Companilactobacillus allii: one gene and its partner. Each later gene encodes a partner of the first gene's protein in a complex. Links are inferred from orthologs where the notes say so. Each region holds a gene or a part of one and is shown on either strand. Other genes may lie near its edges.

The links. The genes of interacting proteins can lie anywhere in the genome.
Region 2: the proteins of secY (region 1) and secG are in contact, whole or in part, in a crystal structure (PDB 5AWW), measured with the Thermus thermophilus proteins. The link is inferred for Companilactobacillus allii from one-to-one orthologs. Residues at the interface, in WP_096411648.1 of Thermus thermophilus: Leu14, Gln16, Arg17, Phe20, Ile34, Pro35, Pro37, Ile72, Arg108, Arg109, Asn112, Gln113, Arg116, Ile117, Ile120, Pro145, Gly146, Trp147, Phe152, Phe155, Val156, Val159, Thr160, Val162, Ala163, Gly164, Ala166, Leu167, Trp170, Glu173; in WP_223903268.1 of Thermus thermophilus: Tyr5, Ile9, Tyr12, Leu13, Ala16, Leu19, Val20, Val23, Leu24, Gln26, Glu27, Pro28, Gln30, Gly31, Ala32, Asp34, Leu35, Met36, Gly37, Gly38, Ser39, Ala40, Asp41, Leu42, Phe43, Ala45, Arg46, Val48, Tyr53, Thr56.

What each region holds. Positions count from the first base shown.
Region 1 is NZ_CP019323.1:140,153-143,901, forward strand. What follows is about bases 1-2,959. They hold secY (preprotein translocase subunit SecY), read right to left. Parts: upstream 2,149-2,959; coding sequence 853-2,148; downstream 1-852. Other genes in these bases: infA (translation initiation factor IF-1), read right to left, coding at 1-89; BTM29_RS00750 (adenylate kinase), read right to left, coding at 185-838; rplO (50S ribosomal protein L15), read right to left, coding at 2,148-2,588; rpmD (50S ribosomal protein L30), read right to left, coding at 2,617-2,802; rpsE (30S ribosomal protein S5), read right to left, coding at 2,820-2,959. Outside these bases: more of rpsE, read right to left, coding at 2,960-3,320; rplR (50S ribosomal protein L18), read right to left, coding at 3,339-3,704; rplF (50S ribosomal protein L6), read right to left, coding at 3,738-3,749. UniProt on the Bacillus subtilis protein: The central subunit of the protein translocation channel SecYEG. Consists of two halves formed by TMs 1-5 and 6-10.
Region 2 is NZ_CP019323.1:1,491,987-1,494,917, reverse strand. It holds secG (preprotein translocase subunit SecG), read right to left. Parts: upstream 1,619-2,931; coding sequence 1,382-1,618; downstream 1-1,381. Other genes in the region: BTM29_RS07215 (ClC family H(+)/Cl(-) exchange transporter), read right to left, coding at 1,692-2,931; BTM29_RS07225 (alpha/beta hydrolase), read right to left, coding at 567-1,316; rnr (ribonuclease R), read right to left, coding at 1-574. UniProt on the Bacillus subtilis protein: Involved in protein export. Participates in an early event of protein translocation.

The DNA of each region.
Region 1 (3,749 bases):
GCCCCATTTTCAAGCTTTACCTTAAACATCGCATTAGGCAATGTTTCTGAAATTGTACCTTCTACTTCAATGACATCTTCTTTTGCCAAAGATATTAACCTCCATCGGGATGAAATTCATTTGCATATACCGCAAGATTATACAATAATCTCGCAATCATGTAAACAAATAAAAGTAAAAAGTCTTACAGACTTTGTAAAACTTTCTTTACTTCTTTATAAACTTCATCTATTTCTTGTTCACCATTGACTTTATGTAACAAGTTTAACTTGTCATAAAAATCTATTAATGGTGTATTCATTTCAATATTAACTTTTAATCTGTTCTTAACTGTTTCTGGCTTGTCATCCTCACGCTGGAAGAAGTCATGTCCGCCACAGACGTCACATGTTCCTTCAACCTTTGTTGGATTGTAAATTTTATGATAAGTTGCTCCACATTTTGAACAAATATATCTTCCAGATAAACGATCAACTAATGCTTCAGGCTTTACGTCTATATAGATGACAGCATCTATAGGTTTGCTTACATTCTTTGCAATTGTCTGTAAAGCATTTGCCTGTTCAAGAGTTCTCGGAAATCCATCAAGCATATATCCGTTCTTTTGAACATCATCTTTAGCTAAACGTTCTTCAACGATAGCTTCAGTGACGTCGTCAGGAACCAACGCACCTTTATCCATAAAACTCTTGGCTTTAAGACCAACTTCAGTTTTATCGGACATGGCTTGTCTGAACATATCTCCAGTAGAAATATGTTCAACTTTAAAATCTTCAACAATCTTTTCAGCTTGAGTACCCTTACCAGCACCAGGTAACCCCATCAATACAATATTCATTGTCACATCTCCAATTATCTAATAAACCCAACGTATTCACGTTTCATTAAAAGACCTCTTAATTGTCGATCCATCTCTAGAGCAACACCAACGATAATCAATAAACTCGTACCACCTAATCCGATGGATTGAGGTAAATTGAATAAGTTAGCTGCCAATAATGGAAGCAATGAAACAAGTCCTAAGAATACTGAACCAACCGTTGAAAGTCTCATAAGGACACCTGACATGAACTTGATAGTTTCATTACCAGGCCATACACCAGGGATATAAGCACCCTGTTTCTGTAAGTTTTCAGCAAGCTTCTCAGGATTTACTTGAACAAATGCATAGAAGAATGTAAATAACACAATCAACAATGTATATAGTAATGATCCTGTTGTCGTTTGCATACTAAATATTTCAGTTAATACCTTGTACCATGCATCTTCACTATGATTTGCTTGAAAAGCCATCAAAATAGTTTGTGGCGTAACAATAAATGAACTAGCAAAGATAACTGGAATAACTCCAGCAACGTTAACTTTTAGTGGTAGGAAACTTTCGCTACCACTTCCAGCTGCACGTCTTGTATATTGTATTGGAATCCTTCTATTTGCCTGTTGAACGTAAGTTACGAACAAGACGACAACTAGAATTGCAATGGCCAATCCAACCATAAATCCAATATTTTTTGCGAGGTCCGCAGAATCAGCACTAATGATATTGTCACGGTAAATTTGGTAAATCCCATTTGGGAATCTAGCAATAATACCAGCAAAGATAATCACTGACACACCATTACCCAGACCTTTATCAGTAATCTGTTCACCAATCCATGTAAGAAGCATTGTACCACCGGTTAAAATAATACCGATTGTAACAAACGCTCTAACGTTTGGTGACTTAACAAGTCCCAAACCACTTAATTGGTTAAATCCAGCAGTGATACCGATTGATTGAACAAAACCTAAAACAATCGTCAAATATCTCGTTACTTGATTTAGTTTTCTACGACCAACCTCACCTTGTTTACTCCATTCAACGAACTTAGGCACGATGTCCATCTGTAACAGTTGAACAACGATTTGAGCAGTAATGAATGGGGAAACTCCCATTGAGAAAATGGAATAATTTGAAAGACCACCACCAGTTACGGTATCCAATAGGGGAACTAACCCTGAGGAACTAACTTTGTCCATTGCGGCAGCATTAACACCAGGTACCGTAATTTGTGATCCTAAACGGTAAATAACAAGTAACATCAAGGTAAATAGGATCTTTTTACGAATCTCCTTTACCTTTAGAGCATCTCTGATAGTTCCAAGCATTAGATCACCTCTACAGTTCCACCAGCAGCTTCGATTGCTTTAGTAGCAGCGTCAGAGCTTTTAGCAACTTTTACAGTTAACTTAGCACTAACTTCACCATTTGCAAGTAATTTGACACCGTTATATTCTTTCTTAACGATTCCGGCTTCTTTTAATGTATTGATATTAACTTCAGCACCGTCATTGAACTTGCTTAGGTCTTTAAGGTTTACAATAGCGTATTCCTTGCGGTTGATATTGTAGAATCCACGTTTTGGCATACGACGGAACAATGGCATTTGTCCACCTTCGAAACCAATACGTGTTTTACCACCTGATCTAGCTAATTGACCTTTTTGTCCACGACCAGAAGTTTTACCTTGGCCACTTGAAGTACCACGACCAAGACGTTTTCTTGAATGTCTTGAACCAGCACTTGGTTTAAGTTCGTTTAGTTCCATTATTGCACCTCCTAATCTTTAAGAATTATTAATCTTTAACTTCTTCGACACTTACTAAGTGAGCGATTTTAATTACAGCACCGCGAATAGCAGGATCATCCGGCTTAACAACAGAACTATTAACTCTTCCGAGTCCAAGTTCTTTAACAATTGTACGTTGAGCAGGAAGGCGGTGAGCTGCACTTCTAATAAGAGTAATCTTAAGTTTAGCCATTATTACACACCTTTCTTCTAGTTAAGCAAGTTTTGAGCTGAAATTCCGCGCATTTCTGCGACACTTTCAGCAGTCTTAATTTGTTTTAGACCTTCGATTGTAGCACGAATTACGTTAATTGGTGTATTTCTACCAAGTGACTTACTTGTGATATCACCAACACCGGCTAATTCAAGAACGGCACGAACAGAACCACCAGCGGCGATTCCAGAACCTTCAACAGCAGGCTTTAACATAATTTTACCGGCACCGAATCTGCCGATTACTTCATGAGGAATTGTTGAACCAACCATAGGAACATTGATTAGATTCTTCTTGGCATCCTCAACAGCCTTACGAATAGCTTCGGGAACTTCTTGAGCTTTACCTGTACCGAAACCGACGTGACCATTCTTGTCACCAACGATTACGATAGCAGCAAAACGTAGACGGCGTCCACCTTTAACAACCTTAGTAACACGGTTGATTGAGACAACGCGATCTTCTAGTTCGAATTGAGATGGATCGATATATGTCATAAATTTGGTTTCCTCCTTCTAGAATTTTAGCCCATTTTCACGAGCTGCTTCAGCAAGACTTTGTACACGACCATGATAGATATATCCACCACGATCAAATATAACATCACTTACTTTAGCTTCATTAGCTCTTTGTGCAACTAATGCACCAACAGCTGAAGCTTGTTCAACTTTTGAACCGTCTTTGACTTCTTTATCAAGAGTTGAGGCACTTGCTAGCGTTACACCCTTTACGTCATCAATCACTTGAGCGTAAATGTTTTTATTAGAACGGAATACATTTAAGCGTGGGCGCTCAGCAGTACCAGAGATTTTACCACGAACACGTTTTTGGCGCTTTTGACGTGCTTTGTTTTTATCTGGTTTTGAAATCACAATATTCACCTCATAGAATTATTAGTACTTAATAAGTACTTATTACTTACCAGT
Region 2 (2,931 bases), 1.4 Mb from region 1 along the record:
CCATATCTCCCATTTGTGGGTGTAATCCCTTGTTAGAAATAAAAACCATGTATGAAGCTAATTTCTTCTCATGACTCTTAATATATCCATAATTACCAGACTTCTCCACTTGTGCATCACTGTATGGATGAAATTCTCCAACAATTCTAGACAATGAACGCTCGACGATTTTAACAATCTCGCCTTCTGGACCCTTATCAATCCATGGATTAGATGGCTTAATAAATTTAACTTCTACTGTATCTCCGTTAACAGCATGAAGTGTATTATCCCTAGAGATAAAGGCATCTGGTTCTACTTCATCATATTTAACAAATCCAAATCCCTTGTCATTACCCTTAAAAGTACCCTCAAGGACCTTATCAGGTTGAGCCATTTTGAACTCATCTGTATTTGTGAGAGTGATTTTCCCCTCACCTTCAAGAACTGCAATAGCTTTAACAACACGTTTAAACGCTGAAGCTCCATGCATTCTCAATGAATCTTCAATTTGTTCAGAAGTATATCTATGTTCTGGATTATTTCTGAAAAATTCAAGTATATCCGCAATTAATTTATTTTCTTTATCAGGCATTTCTATCCTCAATATTTTCTAAAAAGTTTAACACATCGCCCTCTAATTCTTTATGAGCACGATTAATCGTCAAGACATGACCAGCATCATATTGATGAAAGTCTCTTGTCCCAACTATACTAGCCACTTTTTCAGCAGCTTTTGGATCTACCATTTTATCTCTCGTACCTTGGCCAATAAAATATGGCTTTTTAATTTCAGCTAAATTATCACTTACACTATTCGTAGTTCTTCGAATATTAACAAGCATGGCGTCAATCTTGGAATCAATTATCCTTAAATCAGCATACTTATCAGTTTCACTTACTTCTTTTATTTCATAGACTTTTTTAGAATATGTCATAAAAGCATCCCTAATATTTGAAAAATCATTCGACAATATAGGAGAACCAAAAACTCCACCGGCTTTTATCTCCGGAATCTCTTCAACAGCCTTGGTAGCAAAAATTGCCCCTAGTGAAAGACCAAATATATATATATCGTTTTTACCATGGTTCTTCAAAAATTGAACCGATTCATTAACTTGTTTCCACCACTCATCTGGACCACCAGAATCCAAAATATCTATTGGATTGTTCGTTCCATGTCCCTTAAACATTGGCGCATAAGCAGAATAATTATTACGTTCAAGCATCCTACCCATTAATCTTTGATCATTTGATGTACCTGAAAATGAATGCAATAATATTACGGCTTTATCTCCAGCATTAAAGAAAAATGGTTTTGGCATCAAAATTTTCAAAAAAACACTCCTTATAACAAAAAACCTCCCAAGCAACTTTTAGTAGCTTCAGGAGGGTAACTTGCTTAGTGTGATGATAAGTATACTAGTATTAATGAACAAATAAAAAATAGCACTAGCAAAACATAGGTAACCTTTACCATGAAAGCTTCAAAACCACGCTTCTTCTGGTTGCTGAACAAGTCTCCACCGCCACCTGATAAGGCGTTCAATGCATCTTGTTGTTTTGTAGGCTGCATTAATACAGCAATAATTATCAAAATGGAAACAATAATAAGTATAGTTTCAATAACGTTATACACCCGTAAAACCTCCGTTCATGGTGTTGAAAGCTGAAATCACTCCTAAAACAATAACACAAAATAAGTCAAAATTCTAGTCCATACCATTAATCAAACGATTTATTCTATCTCTCATTTTAACTCGCTTAGCGGCATTAACCATCATTACTATCCTATCGCCGGCTTTAATAACAGTATCACCTTTGGGAATGATCTGAGACTCTCCACGATAAATCGCAATAATTAAAATATCCTTTGGAAATGGAATGTCCCTGATATATTTACCATCAATTGAGCTACCTTCAAAAATCGGCATCTCTAGTCGATCATTCAACTTACTTACACGATTCAAATAATCAGAATCAATATTCAAACGTTCCTTCAAAGACTCATAGATCGGTGCTCCATTTAATATATCAACCACTACATAGGCCACTAAAGACAACACTGCTAGTGGCATAAGATGACTTAGTGATCCAACCATTTCAGTGACTAGGATAATCGCTGTGAAAGGCGCTTTACCAATACAAGCAAAATATCCCGCCATGGAAAATATTATCAAGTCACTTTCAAATCCCAATGGTAATAATCCCATGTTGTGCATAAATACAGCGTATATAGCGCCAATAATTGCACCTAAGTTCAAGATTGGAAGGAAGATACCACCAGGTAAACCTGAACCGTAAGAAATCATTGAATAGATAAATCTTAGTACTAACAATCCTATCAAAAACCACAAACTAGTTCCCCAGCTGTTCAAACTTGTGATGATACTATTTCCACCACCAATAAACTGAGGGAACATCATACCTATGGGCAATATCAATAAAATAGGAATCAATCCTTGTAAATAACGAGGAATTCTTGTTTTTGCATACCATGATGGCATAATCAATAGAACCTTTTGATATAAACGTCCCATTAATCCCAAAACAATCCCTAATAAAATCAAGTGCCAATATAATCCGATTGGTAAACTTTGCTTATGAGTAATATCCAAAACTGGCGTTAAACCAAATACATATAGTGCAATGAAATTTGCACTAACAGCACTAGCCAGTGAGGTCACCCAAACTAATGGAGAAAAGTTATGATAAATCTCCTCCAACACAAACATTGCTCCCGCAATTGGAGCGTTAAAAGCAGCAGCTAGTCCACCGGCTGCACCACTAGCAATCAATACTCTACGGAACACACCAGTCTCTTTTGTTACTTCACTAAACCCCTGACCAATAGCTGAACCTAATTGTATTGAGGGACCTTCACGTCCAAGAAATAAACCTGGACCAATACTTAAAATTCCCCCAACAAACTTAGTCCAAAGAATCGACCAC